2 linked regions of the Actinoplanes teichomyceticus ATCC 31121 genome follow. The protein of the gene in region 2 interacts with the protein of the main gene of each other region in a pairwise test. Links are inferred from orthologs where the notes say so. Each region holds a gene or a part of one and is shown on either strand. Other genes may lie near its edges. The genes, in order: ACTEI_RS14980 and grpE.

What was found.
Region 1: the proteins of grpE (region 2) and ACTEI_RS14980 interact in binary tests that used the Escherichia coli proteins (3 or more experiments, as listed by UniProt). The link is inferred for Actinoplanes teichomyceticus ATCC 31121 from one-to-one orthologs.

The regions. Positions count from the first base shown.
Region 1 is NZ_CP023865.1:3,345,723-3,352,679, forward strand. The notes cover bases 1,960-4,846. They hold ACTEI_RS14980 (Nramp family divalent metal transporter), read right to left. Parts: upstream 4,081-4,846; coding sequence 2,839-4,080; downstream 1,960-2,838. Other genes in these bases: ACTEI_RS14970 (sensor histidine kinase), read right to left, coding at 1,960-2,127; ACTEI_RS14975 (response regulator), read left to right, coding at 2,158-2,802; ACTEI_RS14985 (manganese catalase), read left to right, coding at 4,193-4,846. In the rest of the region: ACTEI_RS14960 (glycosyltransferase family 4 protein), read left to right, coding at 12-1,178; ACTEI_RS14965 (hypothetical protein), read right to left, coding at 1,213-1,419; more of ACTEI_RS14970, read right to left, coding at 1,477-1,959; more of ACTEI_RS14985, read left to right, coding at 4,847-5,110; ACTEI_RS14990 (hypothetical protein), read right to left, coding at 5,165-5,353; ACTEI_RS14995 (glycoside hydrolase family 130 protein), read left to right, coding at 5,498-6,580; ACTEI_RS15000 (ATP-binding protein), read right to left, coding at 6,478-6,957. UniProt on the Escherichia coli protein: H(+)-stimulated, divalent metal cation uptake system. Involved in manganese and iron uptake. Can also transport cadmium, cobalt, zinc and to a lesser extent nickel and copper. Involved in response to reactive oxygen.
Region 2 is NZ_CP023865.1:97,174-104,243, reverse strand. Bases 4,071-7,070 are described here. They hold grpE (nucleotide exchange factor GrpE), read right to left. Parts: upstream 5,877-7,070; coding sequence 5,265-5,876; downstream 4,071-5,264. Other genes in these bases: dnaK (molecular chaperone DnaK), read right to left, coding at 5,873-7,070; dnaJ (molecular chaperone DnaJ), read right to left, coding at 4,071-5,188. Outside these bases: ACTEI_RS00455 (sugar efflux transporter), read left to right, coding at 1-1,080; ACTEI_RS00450 (cation:proton antiporter regulatory subunit), read left to right, coding at 1,125-1,622; ACTEI_RS00445 (cation:proton antiporter), read left to right, coding at 1,632-2,840; ACTEI_RS00440 (hypothetical protein), read left to right, coding at 3,027-3,473; ACTEI_RS00435 (heat shock protein transcriptional repressor HspR), read right to left, coding at 3,525-3,968; more of dnaJ, read right to left, coding at 3,989-4,070. UniProt on the Escherichia coli protein: Participates actively in the response to hyperosmotic and heat shock by preventing the aggregation of stress-denatured proteins, in association with DnaK and GrpE. It is the nucleotide exchange factor for DnaK and may function as a thermosensor.

The sequences.
Region 1 (6,957 bases), 3.3 Mb from region 2 along the record:
GCTTGTGGGCGGTGAAGATCCGCTACGTGCTCCACAACGCGTACGGCACCGGGGGCACGATCCGTACGGTCGTGAACCAGGCCAACGCGCTGTGCGCCACCCATGACGTCGAGATCGCCAGCGTGTACCGTTCGGCGCAGGCGCCGGTGTTCCGGCTCGACCCGCGCGTGCGGCTGGTCTCGCTGACCGACCTGCGCGAGGACGGCTCGCGGTGGACCGATCCGGCGGGCACCAATTCCCGGTTCTGGCGCAAGACCCGGCGTTTCCGCAGCCCGCTGCCGCACCGCGCGGACTTCCGGTACAAGCGCTGGGACCCGCTGGTGGACCTGCGGGTGCTGGACTATTTCCGGGCGGAGTCCGACGGGGTGCTGGTGACCACCCGGCCGGCGCTCAACCTGATGTCCGCGTGGTTCGCGCCGCGGCGGCTGGTCCGGGTCGCCCAGGACCACCTGAACTTCCGTAGCTATCCGGCCCCGTTGCAGGCCGCGATCGTGCGCGCCTACCCGCGGCTGGACGCGGTGTCCGTGCTGACCCGCGCCGACCTCGCCGCCTACCGGGAGGCGCTGGGCGACTCGGTACGCCTGGAGCACATCCCGAACGGCACCCCGGCGCCCGACGGCGTACCGGAGGGTGAGCGCGCCGCGGTCGTGGTCGCCGCCGGGCGGCTCACCCGGCAGAAGGGCTTCGATCTGCTCATCGACGCGTTCCAGCGGGTGCACGCGGAGCACCCGCGGTGGCGGCTGGACATCTTCGGTGAGGGTCGGGCCCGGCCGAAACTGACCGCCCGGATCGCCGAGCGCGGGCTGGACGGTGTCGTCCGCCTGCGCGGGCGCACCCGCGAGCTGGACCGGGAGATGGCCCGGGCGTCGGTCTTCGTGCTCAGCTCCCGCCGGGAGGGGCTGCCGATGGTGCTGCTGGAGGCGATGCGCACCGGGCTGCCGGTGGTGTCCTTCGACTGCCCGACCGGTCCGGCCGAGGTGGTCGAGGACGGCGTCAACGGGGTGCTGGTGCCCGCCGAGGACGTCGCCGAACTGGCCGCCGGGCTGTCCCGGCTGATCGGCGACGCCGGCGAGCGCGCCCGGATGGGTCAGGCGGCCCGGCAGACCGGCGCCCGGTACGCGATGCCGGTGATCGCCGCGCGGTGGGTGGAGCTGTTCGCACAGCTGAGCCGCCGCTGACCGGCGGGTCGCGGCTGGGGGCCGGTGCGCCCGGTCAGGCCTGCCGGGAGACGTGCACCCGGCGCATCCGGGCCGGTGACCGCGGCTGCCGGTGAGCGAGGTGGTCACGGACCAGCGGGGCGGCCCAGACCAGGACGACCGCGACGGTCAGCAGGCCGGTCCGGGGGCCGGACGGGGCGTGCAGCAGCAGCGCCAGCAGCCACGCGGCCAGGACGGTCGTACGGAAGATGTGGTCTCGCATGCGACCGGGATGCCCGCCCGTGGTGGCCCCCGGGGGCCAACCCGTGGCCCGCGCGGGTCAGTGCCGGTACCGCGGCAGCGCCGCCTCCACCGCCAGCCCGCCCGGGTGCAGGGGCCGGGCATGCAGCGTCCCGCCGAGGTCGGCCAGCAGGTGGCGGACCACCCACAGGCCGAGGCCGTGCTCGTCCGGTGGGGGAGTCCGGCGGCGCAGCGCCACGTGCAGGCCGGGGGTCGGACCGCCCTGGTCGATCACGGTGATCCGGAGCCGGCGGGCCCGGACCCCGGAGCGCACCCGGACCGGCCCGGTCCCGTGCCGGACCGCGTTGCTCACCAGGTTGATCAGGATCTGCTTGGTGTGCCGCGGATGCACCGGCCAGCGCAGCGCGACCCGGCTCGCCGAGACGGTCAGCCGGCCGGGCGGGGCGGTCACCGCCACCGCGGGAAGGATCGTGCCCAGCGGGGCCGCGGGGACCGCCTCGTCGGCCAGTCCCTGGGCGGTCGCGGCGGCCTGCTCCAGGACCTCCTTGGCGTAGGCGGCGTGCTCGGCGGCCAGGCGGGCCAGCTCGCGGCGGTGCGGCTCGGGCGGTGCGCCCTCCAGGGCGCGGACCAGGCCGGCCAGTGTCGCCATCGGCGGGCGCAGCTCGTGGCAGACGCTGCGGACCAGCAGCAGTCCCGGATCCGGCCGGGCTCGTCTGCGGATCAGGCGCATGACTCGTCCGCGGCGGGGCACCCGGGCGTCATGCGCACCGGAATCCGACTGGCCGTCATCGACGATCACCACCTCTTCGTACGGGGGTTGGAACTGCTGTTGCCGGAGGTCAGCGACGGCCGGGCCACCGTGGTCGCGGCGACCGGCGACGCGGCGTACGCGGCCAGCGTGGTCCGCCACGCCGTGCCGGACCTGGTGCTGGTGGACCTGCACATGCCGCCGCCCGGCGGGGTCCGGGCGATCGCCGCGGTGCGCCGGGCCGCCCCACGGGCACGGGTGCTGGCCATGTCCGGCGACGACGATCCGGCGGTCGCGGTGGAGGCGCTGCGGGCCGGGGCGAGCGGCTTCCTGCCCAAGAGCAGTGACGCCGCCGAGCTGATGCAGCCGCTGCTCGCCGCGCTCGACGGCTGGGCGGTGCTGCCGGACGGCGTGCTCGCCGCGCTGGTCGAGCAGGGCCGGCGGCGCTCGGCGCCCTCGGCCGTCGAGTCGCTGGGCGGGGCCGACCGGGAGCTGCTGCGGCTGATCGCCGGTGGCTGCTCCACGATCGAGATCGCCGATCGGATGCACGTCTCGGAGCGGACGGTGAAACGGCAGACCGCGACGCTGCTGCGCCGGCTGCACGTGGCCAGCCGCGCCGAAGCGGCCGCGCTGGCCGGCAGCGCCGGGTTGCGGTAGAGGGGCACGGCCCCCGGATGCCCCGGCTGAGCGCGCTCAACCCAACGTTCTGACCAGCAAAAACCCGTTGAGCCCGATGATCAGCAGCGCGACGGCGCCGGCACACGCCGTGGTGGCCGGGTGGTTGACCTGGTCGCCGAGCACCCGGCGGCGGCCGGTCAGCCAGATCAGCGGCACCAGCGCGAACGGCACCCCGAAGGAGAGCACGACCTGCGACCAGACCAGTGCCCCGGTGGGGTCGACGCCCAGCGCGAGCACGGCCATCGCCGGCGCCATGGTGATCAGCCGGCGGGCCAGCAGCGGGATGGCGCGGCCGATGAAGCCCTGCATCACCACCTGCCCGGCGTAGGTCCCCACCCCGGAGGAGGCGAGGCCGGAGGCCAGCAGGGCGATCCCGAACGCCAGCGCGGCGTGCCCGTCCAGCACCGCGGCCAGGCCGTGGTGGATGCCCTCCAGGGTGTCGGTGCCGTCGATGCCCGAGCCGAAGAAGAGCTGCGCCGCGATCACCAGCATCGCCAGGTTCACCAGCCCGGCCGCGCCGAGCGCGACCAGCGTGTCGGCGCGCTGGTAGCGCAGCGCCTCGCGGCGGCGGCCGGGGTCGGCGGCGGCGCTCGCCCGGGACTTGGTCAGCGCCGAGTGCAGGTAGATCACGTGCGGCATCACGGTCGCGCCGAGGATGCCGGTGGCCAGCAGCAGGCTGTCCGAGCCGGCGAACGACGGCACCAGACCGGTGGCGAACGCCTGCGCGTCGGCGCCCGAGCGCAGCGCGGTGTAGAGGAAACCGATCAGGATCACCCCGAGCAGCGCGCCGATCACCGTCTCGAACCGGCGGTACCCGCGCCGGTGCAGCTCCAGCAGGGCGAACGCCACGACGCAGGTGACCAGGCCACCCAGCGGCAGCGGCATACCGAACAGCAGATTCAGCGCGAGGGCGCCGCCGACGATCTCCGCCAGGTCGGTCGCCATCGCCACCAGCTCGGCCTGCACCCACAGCCCGCGCGACACCGGGCGGGGCAGGTGGGCGCGGCACAGCTCGGGCAGGTCACGTCCGGTGACCAGGCCGAGCTTGGCCGACAGCGACTGGACCAGCATGGCCATCAGGTTCGCCGCCACGATCACCCAGACCAGCAGGTAGCCGGAGGTGGCCCCGGCGGTGAAGTTGGTGGCGAAGTTGCCCGGGTCGGCGTAGGCGATGGCGGCCACGAAGGCCGGGCCGAACCACGGCGCCACCCGGGCCACCCGGTTCTTCAGCGGAACAGCGAGATCGAGAACCACCATGCGGGCCCCATGCCCCGCCCCGCCGGCCTGCTCGGGCCACGGACGTCCCCGCGGGGCCAGTCCGCCGGGTAACTGATTCGTCGTACAAGCATCCCGCTGAGAGGAGCAAGTCGTGTTCAAGCACGTCGACTACCTGCAGTTCCAGGCGAAGCCGGAGAAGCCGGACGCCCTTTTCGCGGCGAAGCTGCAGGAGCTCGTCGGTGGTCAGTTCGGTGAGATGACCGTGATGATGCAGTACCTGTGGCAGGGCTGGTCGTGCCGCGTGCCCGGCAAGTACAAGGACATGATCATGGACATCGCGACCGAGGAGATCGGTCACGTCGAGATGCTCACCACCATGCTGGCCCGGCTGCTGGAGGGCGCCCCGAACGAGGCGACCGAGAAGGCCGCGGCGGCCAACCCGCTGCTCGCCGCGGTGCTCGGCGGGATGAACGTCCAGCACGCCATCGTCACCGGTGGCAGCGCCCTGCCGCGTGACTCCGCCGGTGTGCCGTGGAACGCCGGCTACATCGTGGCCAGCGGCAACCTGCTCTCCGACTTCCGCTCGAACGTGGCGGCCGAGGCGCAGAGCCGGCTGATGACCAGCCGGGTCTACAACATGACCGACGACCGCGGGGTCAAGGACATGCTCCAGTTCAACCTGGCCCGCGACACCTACCACCAGCAGCAGTGGCTGCTCGGGATCGAACAGCTGATCGCGGACGGCTTCACCGAGAACGGCATCGAGGACTCCAACGCCGAGTTCGAGCACCCCGAGGCCAACCACACGTTCTACAGCTTCGACCCGGAGAGCAAAGCGGGCGAGGGGCGCTGGGCGCGCGGGCCGGCGCTCAACGGCAAGGACGAGATCCGCTACGTGCCGGACGCGCAGCCGCTGACCGACGACAAGCCGCTTGGACCGGCGCCGGACCCGAAGCTGTACGTCACCTACGACGGCTCGATGGGCAAGGGCAAGCCGGGCACCGGAGCCGGCGCGCACGCCCAGGGCGTGGCCAACGTGGTCAACAAGATCAAGGGCGCGCTGGAGTAGGCGCGTGCGGAACGGGGCCGGCCCTGCCACGGTCCGGCCCCGTTCCGTGTCCGCTCAGGAGTTGTCGTCGGCGGTCTTGCCGGACGGGCCGTACGGGGACGTCTGTCCCGCCGGGGTCGGCTGGTTCGCCGTCTTGTCGTGGCTGCCGTGCGGCGGCTGGGTCGGATCGGCGTCCTCGGTGCGCTGCTTGCTGGTCGGCGACTCGCCGCTGCGCCGCAACTCCGGCTGCTGAACGTTCGTCATCACGAGCTCCTTTCTCCTCCGGACCGGCGGATACCCCGATCAGCGCGGAATATGTCCGGACCTGCCCCGTTTGCCGTGCGCTGGATCGGGAACCACGGTCGAGCGGCTCCCGCCATCCGTCGTTCGACAGCGAGGTGCACGGCGATGACGCTTCCCGGCTACCGGTTCCGCCGGCTCACGACGATCATGTACCCCGACCCCGGTGATCCGATGGAGTTCTGGGGCGCCTTCAACCCGACCGTCGGCCGCACCCCGGACGGCCGGTGGCACCTGATCGCCCGGGTCACCGCCGAGGGCAACGTCTCCCGGCTGCGCATCGCCGAGCTGCTGCTGGACGGTGACGTGCCGGTCGGGGTCCGGCGCGGCGACGTGGTGCTGGGACCGGACGAGCCGTGGGAGCGTGGCGGCGGCCGGGGCGGCGTCGAGGACCCGAGAGCCACGTGGGTCGCGGCGCTCGGCATGTACGTGATGGGATACACCGCGCAGGGCGGCGCCTACGGCGCCCAGGCGGCACTCGCGGTCTCCGCGGACTTCCGGACCTGGCGGCGGCTGGGACCGCTGCATTTCGCGTACGACACGGCGCTCAAGCACGACCTCAACGTCTTCCCGAACAAGGACGTCGCGCTCTTCCCCGAACCGGTGCGCGCGCCCGACGGCCGGCTGTCCTACGCGTTCCTGCACCGGCCGATGTGGGGTGCGGTGATCGACCTGCCCGCCGGCCTCACCGACGCCCGGCACGGCATCTGGGTGTCGTTCACCCCGGTCGAGGCGGTGCACCGGGATCTGCGGAACCTGGTGCTGTTGGACCAGCACCGGCCCGTCGCCCAGCCGGAGTTCCCCTTCGAGTCCACCAAGATCGGCGCCGGCCCGCCGCCGGTCCGGGTGCCGGAGGGCTGGCTGCTGGTCCACCACGGGGTCAGCGCGCACGACACCGGAGACCCGGTGCCGCGCCTGGACTACGCGGCCGGCGCGATGCTGCTCGACGGCGATGACGTCACCCGGGTCTGCTACCGGACCAGCGCGCCGCTGCTGGCGCCGGAGACCACCGAGGAACGGGCCGGCATCGACCGGCACATCGTCTTCCCCAGCGGCCTGGCCCGCATCGGCGCGGCGGACTATCTCTTCTACGGCATCTCCGACCGGTACATCGGCGTCGCCGTCCTGGAGCGCGCCCCGGGCACCGGCGACGGCAACCCGTGGCAGCCGACCGTCGCGCCACCGCGCTGAAGCTCCTCCAGGGGCAGGTCGGCCCAGACCACCTTGCCGCCGCCGGTGCGGGCGTAACCCCAGTCCGCGCTGCTGGACGCCACCAGGTGCAGGCCCAGCCCGCCGGGCCCGGCGGGGTCCCGGTCCGGGTGCAGCACCGGGGGAGAGGCACATCCGTCGTGGACGGCGAGGCGCAGGAACCGGCCACGCAGACCGATCTCCAGGGTCATCATGGTGTGCGCGTGCATGACGACGTTGCTGACCAGCTCGGTGACGATGAGCGTGGCCGGGGCCAGCAGGTGGGCCAGACCCCACCGCAGGCAGCTCTCGGTGACGACGTTGCGGGCGTGCCGTCCGGCGAACGCGACCGGGAGCAGGTCCTCGACGACGCCCGAGGC
Region 2 (7,070 bases):
CCGGTGCAGGCCTCCGCGTTCCTGGTCGTCGCCTCGCTCTCCGGCGTCGCGATGTCGCACGTGATCGGCCGCATCTCGGACCGCCGCCCGATGCGTCGCGCGCTGCTCATCGCGGCCGCCCTGGCCGGCTGCGCCGGCACCGGCCTCACCTCGACGGTGCGCAACTACTGGGTCCTGCTCGCGATCACCGTCACCGCGACCGCGGTGGCCGGGGCGCTGTATCCGCAGTCGTTCGCCTATGCCCGTCAGGTGCTGCAGAGCGACTCCCCGGCCCGGGCCGCGATGGGCATCAGCGCGCTGCGCACCGTCTTCTCGATCGCCTGGGTGGGCGGTCCGCCGCTGGCGGCGCTGCTGCTGGACGTCGCCGATTTCCGGTACGTCTACGGCACCGCCGCGGTGCTCTACCTGGTCGCCGCGCTGATCGCCACCCGCTGGCTGCCGGAGATCGAGGCGCCGGCCGGCACGACCCCCGGCCGGGGCGAGGAGGTCCGCCCGCCACGCGCGATCTACCCGATCATCGCGGGCTTCGTGCTGCTGCAGACCACGATGGTGCTCGGCGTGCAGGCCATGTCCCTGTACGTCGGCGCCGACCTGCACGGCTCGGTCGGCGACGCGGGCCTGATCCTCGGGCTGTGCGCGGCGCTGGAGATCCCGCTGATGCTCGGCTTCGGCGCGCTCAGCACCCGGATGCCGCTGCGCCGGCTGATCCTGGCCGGCGCCGTGTTCGGGGTGGTCTACCAGGCGCTGGCGGTGGCCGCGCACTCGACCTGGATGCTGGCCGCCGCCCAGGTGGTGAACGCCCTGTTCATCGCGGCCAACTCCGGGCTGGGCATCTCGTACGTGCAGGACATGATGCCGCTGCACCCGGGCCGGGCCACCACGATGTTCACCAACACCTTCCCGATCGGGCAGATCCTGGCCGCGCCGCTGTTCGGCCTGGCCCAGCAGTACGACTACCGCCTCGCGTACGTGATGAACCTGATCCTCGCCGTCCTCGGCCTGATCCTGCTGCTGGTGGCGCGGCCACCGGCCCGCCCGGCAGCCGCCGCCGAGCCGCTGGTCGAGCTCGGGAAGGCTTGAGCTGCTGCGACGAAAGTCACTACCCGCGGGATAACGTGGTAGTCGTGCGCGTACGGGTGGAACAGACTCCGCTGCCGGGAATCGGCGTCCGACACGACCTGGTCACCTCCTCCGGGCGTACGGTGGGGGTGGTCTCGCACCGCAACGGCCGTCGTGACCTGGTCCTCTACGACGTCGACGACCCGGACGCCTGCCTGGCCTCGATCCCGCTGACCGACGGCGAGGCGGAGGCCCTGGCCGACGTCCTCGGCGCGTCGCTGATGCTGGGCCAGCTGGCCGGCCTGCGTCAGCAGGCGGCCGGGCTGCTCACCGAGCAGATCGCGCTGCCGGCCGGCTCACCGTTCGTCGGCCGCCGGCTCGGGGACACCCGGGCCCGCACCCGCACCCGCGCGTCGATCGTGGCCGTGCTGCGTGACCGCGAGGTGATCGCCTCGCCCGGGCCCGCGTTCCTCTTCGAGGCGAACGACGTGGTCGTGGCCGTCGGCACCCGCGAGGGCCTGGACGGCGTCACCGCCATCCTGGCCGGCGACACCGACGGTTGAGGCCACCTCGTGCACCACACGACGGTCCTGCTCATCGAGATCGGCGCGCTGCTGTTCGGCCTCGGCATGCTGGGCCGGGCCGGGCGCCGGTTCGGGCTCTCCCCGATCCCGCTCTACCTGCTGGCCGGTCTCGCCTTCGGACAGGGCGGGCTGGTCCCGCTCTCGGCCAGCAAGGAGTTCATCGCGATCGGCGCCCAGATCGGGGTGATCCTGCTCCTGGTCATGCTGGGCCTGGAGTACTCGGCGGACGAGCTGGTCGGCAACCTGCGCTCGGCGGCTCCGGCCGGCGTGATCGACATGCTGCTGAACGCGCTGCCCGGCGCGCTGTTCGCGCTGCTGCTCGGCTGGGACCTGAAAGCGGCGCTGGTGCTCGCCGGGATCACCTGGGTCTCCTCGTCCGGGGTGATCGCCAAGGTGCTCGGCGACCTGGGCCGGCTGGGTAACCGGGAGACCCCGGTGATCCTGTCCGTGCTGGTCATCGAGGACCTGGCGATGGCGCTCTACCTGCCGATCGTCACCGCGGTGCTGGCGAACGTGGGCCTGGTCGGCGGCTTCAGCACGCTCGGCGTGGCCGTGGTCACCGTGGTCGCGGTGCTGGTGGTCGCGATCCGGTACGGCGGAACGATCAGCCGCCTCATGTCGGTGAAGGACCCGGAGGCGCTGCTGCTCAGCGTCCTGGGGCTGACCCTGTTCGTGGCCGGGGTCGCGGCCGAGCTGCAGGTGTCCGAGGCGGTCGGCGCCTTCCTGGTCGGCATCGCGCTCTCCGGCCCGGTCGCGCACCACGCCACCCAGATGCTGTCCCCGCTGCGCGACCTGTTCGCCGCGGTGTTCTTCGTCTTCTTCGGGCTCTCCACCGATCCGGCCGACGTGCCGCCGGTGCTGCTTCCCGCGCTCGGGCTGGCCGTGCTGACCATGCTGACCAAGGTGGCCACCGGGTACCTGGCGGCGCGGCGCGCCGGGACCGCCCTGCCCGGCCGGCTCCGGGCCGGCCTGGCGCTCACCCCGCGCGGCGAGTTCTCGGTGGTCATCGCCGGACTCGCGGTCGCCTCCGGGGTGCAGCCGCGCCTCGCTCCGCTCGCCACCGCGTACGTGTTGATCACGGTTGTCTCCGGTCCGATGCTGGCGCGCCTGCCGGACTACGCCTGGTTCAAGAAGCTGGTCCGCCGCAGGATGGCGGCACAGCGTTCTACGGCCGAACCCGTGCCGACAGTTGAGTGACGTCGGTCACTGTGACCCCTGCCGAAGGTTACTGTCCAGTATCCGAATGTGAATTTTTGATACTTCCGTTCATGCATTGATCGCGCTACCGTTGCGCCGCGACAACTCTCTGTGTTGGGACGTTCGACACTCACGACGGATCGGTGATCCCCGTCGCGGGAGAACGGGTGAAATAAGGCGGCAGCGTTGAGCGTGCGTGAGGCGACATTCATCGGGTTCGGAAATCCGGTCGATCCCCGGCCGGCGGAGATCGAGGCGTGGGCGTACCACCCGGAGTCGGTACCGCTGAGCTCCATGCCGCGGGACTGGGACCTGCTCATCTCCGGCGACGTGCTCGGGCCGACCCTGTTCGAGCTGGCCATGGACCGGCAGTGCCCGGCCCGCCGGTTCGCACAGCACTGCATGTACATCTACGCGGCGGACGGCGTCCGGCAGAACGCGAGCGGCCAGCGCAAACGGCGGCTCAAGAAGTTCGTGGAGCGCGCCGAGGAGGTCGGCGACGAGCCGATGCAGATCTGGGCGCACAACTGCCGGGTCCTGATGACCCGACCGGAACTGTTCGACCACCACGACTGGATGGAGGGCGGCCTGGTGCGCAACCCGCGCCGGCTCGGCCTCTTCCACCGTAAGTGATCGACCGGTAACTACGTGCAGTAACGGCGGCCCCGATCCGGGGCCGCCGTTTCATCTCTCCGCGGCGCGGCGTGGCCGCCACACCACCAGCGCGGTGGAGTGGGTCTCCTGACGGACCAGGTCCGCCCGGCCCGCGTACGGATTCATCGTCTCCAGCTGGGCGATCCGCGCGTACGCGTCCTCCAGCTGCTGCTCCAGCTCGGCGACCCGCTGCTGCAGGTCACCCACCATCTGTTCGAGGCCGATGATCCGCTTGATGCCGGCCAGGTTGACGCCGTCCTCCTGGCTCAGCCGCTGCACCTCGCGCAGCAGCGCCACGTCGCGTTCGCTGTAGCGCCGGCCGCCGCCACCGGCGCGCCCGGGCTGCACCAGGCCGAGCCGGTCGTACTGGCGCAAGGTCTGCGGGTGCATGCCGGCCAGCCGGGCGGCCACCGAGATGATCAGGACCTTCGCGTCGGAGGCCTGTTCCATCGAGATGCTGATCTCTTCATACATGTCCCACCTCCGGAAGGTCTCTAGCCGGTCTTGCGCAGGCGTGCTTCGAGCCGTTCCCGCCCGGCCGGCGGGGTCAGTTTGGCGAATTTCTCCAGGGCGTCCCGGGCCTCGCCGGTCACACCGGGCGGGATCTGCACCTCGACCGTGACGATCAGGTCGCCGGCCTGGCCCTCCTTGCGCACCACGCCCTTGCCCCGGGCCCGCAGCTTGCGACCGCTCGGGGTGCCCGCCGGCACCCGCAGCGTGACCGGGTTGTCCAGGGTCGGCACCCGCAGGTCGGTGCCGAGGACGGCCTCCGCGACGGTGATCGGGACGACCAGCGTGAGGTCGTCCCCGCTGCGCCCGAACAGCTCGTCCGGCCGCACCTTGACCTGGACGTACAGGTCGCCGGCCGGGCCACCCCGGTCGCCCGGCTCGCCCCGGCCGCTGAGCCGGATCCGCTGCCCGTCGGCGACCCCGGCCGGGAACCGGACGTTGATGGTCCGGCTCTTGGTGACGCCACCGGAACCCCGGCACTCCGGGCACTTCTCGTCCACGATGCTGCCCGAGCCCTGACAGTCCCGGCACGGTTCGGAGAAGCTGAACGACCCCTGGTTGCTGGAGATCAGCCCGGTGCCGTGGCATTTCGGGCAGGCCCGCGGGGTGGTGCCGGGCTTGGCGCCGGTGCCCCGGCAGGTGTCGCAGGCCCCCGGCGTGCGCAGGGTCAGCGGCAGGGTGGTGCCGCGGACGGCCTGAGCGAAGTCCAAGGTCACCTCGGTCTCCACGTCCCGGCCGCGCTGCGGGCCGCGCCGCCCGGCCGGAGCGCCGGCGCCACCACCGGAGAAGATCGAGCTGAAGATGTCGGAGAAACCGGTGCCGCCGAACCGGCGGTCACCCCCGCCACCACCGGCGCCCGCCCCGGTGAACCCGCCGAACAGGTCGGACGGGTCGAACTGGGCGCCACCCGCGCCCGGGCGTCCGGCGCCACGGCGGAACGCGCCGGAGCCGAACAGGGAACGCATCTCGTCGTACTCTTTGCGCTTCTTGTCGTCGGCGAGCACGTCGTAGGCCTCGGAGGCGGCCTTGAACTTCTCCTCCGCCTCCTTGTTGCCCGGATTGCGGTCCGGGTGCAGGTCGCGAGCGAGTTTCCGGTACGCCTTCTTGATCTCGTCGGTTGAGGCGGACTTGTTCACGCCGAGAACGGCGTAGAAGTCCTTCTCGAGCCAGTCCTTCGAGCTCAGTTGGTCCACCTCCTCGACTGGTGATGGGTGACGTCCCGCCCACCGGCGAACCGGCGGACGGGACACATGCGGAAACTCACTCGGGATCGGCGACGGCGACCAGCGCCGGGCGCAGCAGGCGCTCGCCCAGGGTGTAGCCGCGGCGCATCACCTCGACGCAGGTCGGCTCCGTGACGTCCGCGGACGTCTGGTGCGCGACCGCCTCGTGGCGGTTCGGGTCGAAGGGGTCGCCCTTCTCGCCGAAGGCCACCAGCCCCAGCTTGCCGGTCGCCGCGGTGAGCTGCTCCGCCACCGAGGCGAACGGCCCGACCAGGTCACCGTGCTCGCGGGCCCGGTCGATGTCGTCCAGCACCGGCAGCAGCGCGGTCAGCACCGAGCCGGTGGTCTGCTCCGCCGCGGCGCCCCGGTCGCGGTCCACCCGCTTGCGGTAGTTGGCGTACTCCGCGGTCACCCGTTGCAGGTCGTGGGTCCGCTCGTCGAGCTCGCTGCGCAGCGCGTCGAGCTCGGCGCCGAGACCGGGCTTGGCCTCCTCGGCCGCCGGGGCCTCGCTCTCCTCCTCCGGCGCGCGGTGCGCGCCGGCCGCCTTGCCCGGCTTGGTGGGAGTCTCCTCGGCCGTCGAGTCGATCTCGCCCTGGATGACTTCCCGCTCGGCCGCCGGACCGTCGTTCTCGTCGTCCCTGGCACTCACTTCTTGTCGTCCTCCACGATCTCGGCGTCCACGACGTCGTCACCACCGGCGGCCGCGCCCGCACCGGTCGCGCCACCCGGCGCGCCCGCGCCGGCGGCCCCGGCCTGCGGCGCCTCACTCTGCGAGTAGAGCAGCGAACCGGCCTCCTGGGAGACCTGCGACAGCCGCTCGTGGGCCGACTTGATCTTCTCGATGTCGGTGCCGCCCAGCGCGCCGCGCAGCTCGCCGAGCGCCTCGCTGATCTTGCTCTTGCTGTCCTCGGGGAGCTTGTCGCCGCTCTCCGCCAGGAACTTCTCGGTCTGCCACTGCAGCTGCTCGGCCAGGTTGCGGGTCTCCGCGTCCTCGCGGCGCTTCTTGTCCTCGTCCGCGTGGTCCTGGGCGTCGCGCATCATGCGCTCGATGTCTTCCTTCGGCAGCGCGGAGCCGCCGGTGATCGTCATCTTCTGCTCCTTGCCCGTGCCCAGGTCCTTGGCGGACACGTGCACGATGCCGTTCGCGTCGATGTCGAAGGAGACCTCGATCTGCGGCACGCCGCGCGGAGCCGGCGCGATGCCGCTCAGCTCGAACGTGCCCAGCTTCTTGTTGTACGCGGCCATCTCGCGCTCACCCTGGTAGACCTGGATCAGCACGGAGGGCTGGTTGTCGTCCGCGGTGGTGTAGACCTCGGAGCGGTGCGCCGGGATGGTGGTGTTGCGCTCCACCAGCTTGTGCATGATCCCGCCCTTGGTCTCGATGCCCAGCGACAGCGGGGTCACGTCGAGCAGCAGGACGTCCTTGACCTCGCCCTTGAGCACACCGGCCTGCAGGGCGGCGCCGACGGCGACGACCTCGTCCGGGTTGACGCCCTTGTTCGGGTCGCGGCCGGTCAGGCTCTTGACCAGCTCGGTCACGGCCGGCATACGCGTCGAGCCGCCGACCAGGATGACGTGGTCGATGTCGGAGAGCTTGACGTCGGCGTCCTTGATCGCGGACTCGAACGGGCCCTTGCAGCGGTCCAGCAGGTCCTGCGTCATGCGCTGGAACTCGGCCCGGCTCAGCGTGGTGTCCAGGTGCAGCGGGCCGTTCGCCCCGGCGGTGATGTAGGGCAGGTTGATGCTGGTGGTGGTGGCCGCGGACAGCTCGATCTTGGCCTTCTCGGCGGCCTCGCGCAGACGCTGCAGCGCCATCTTGTCCTGGGACAGGTCGATGCCGTGC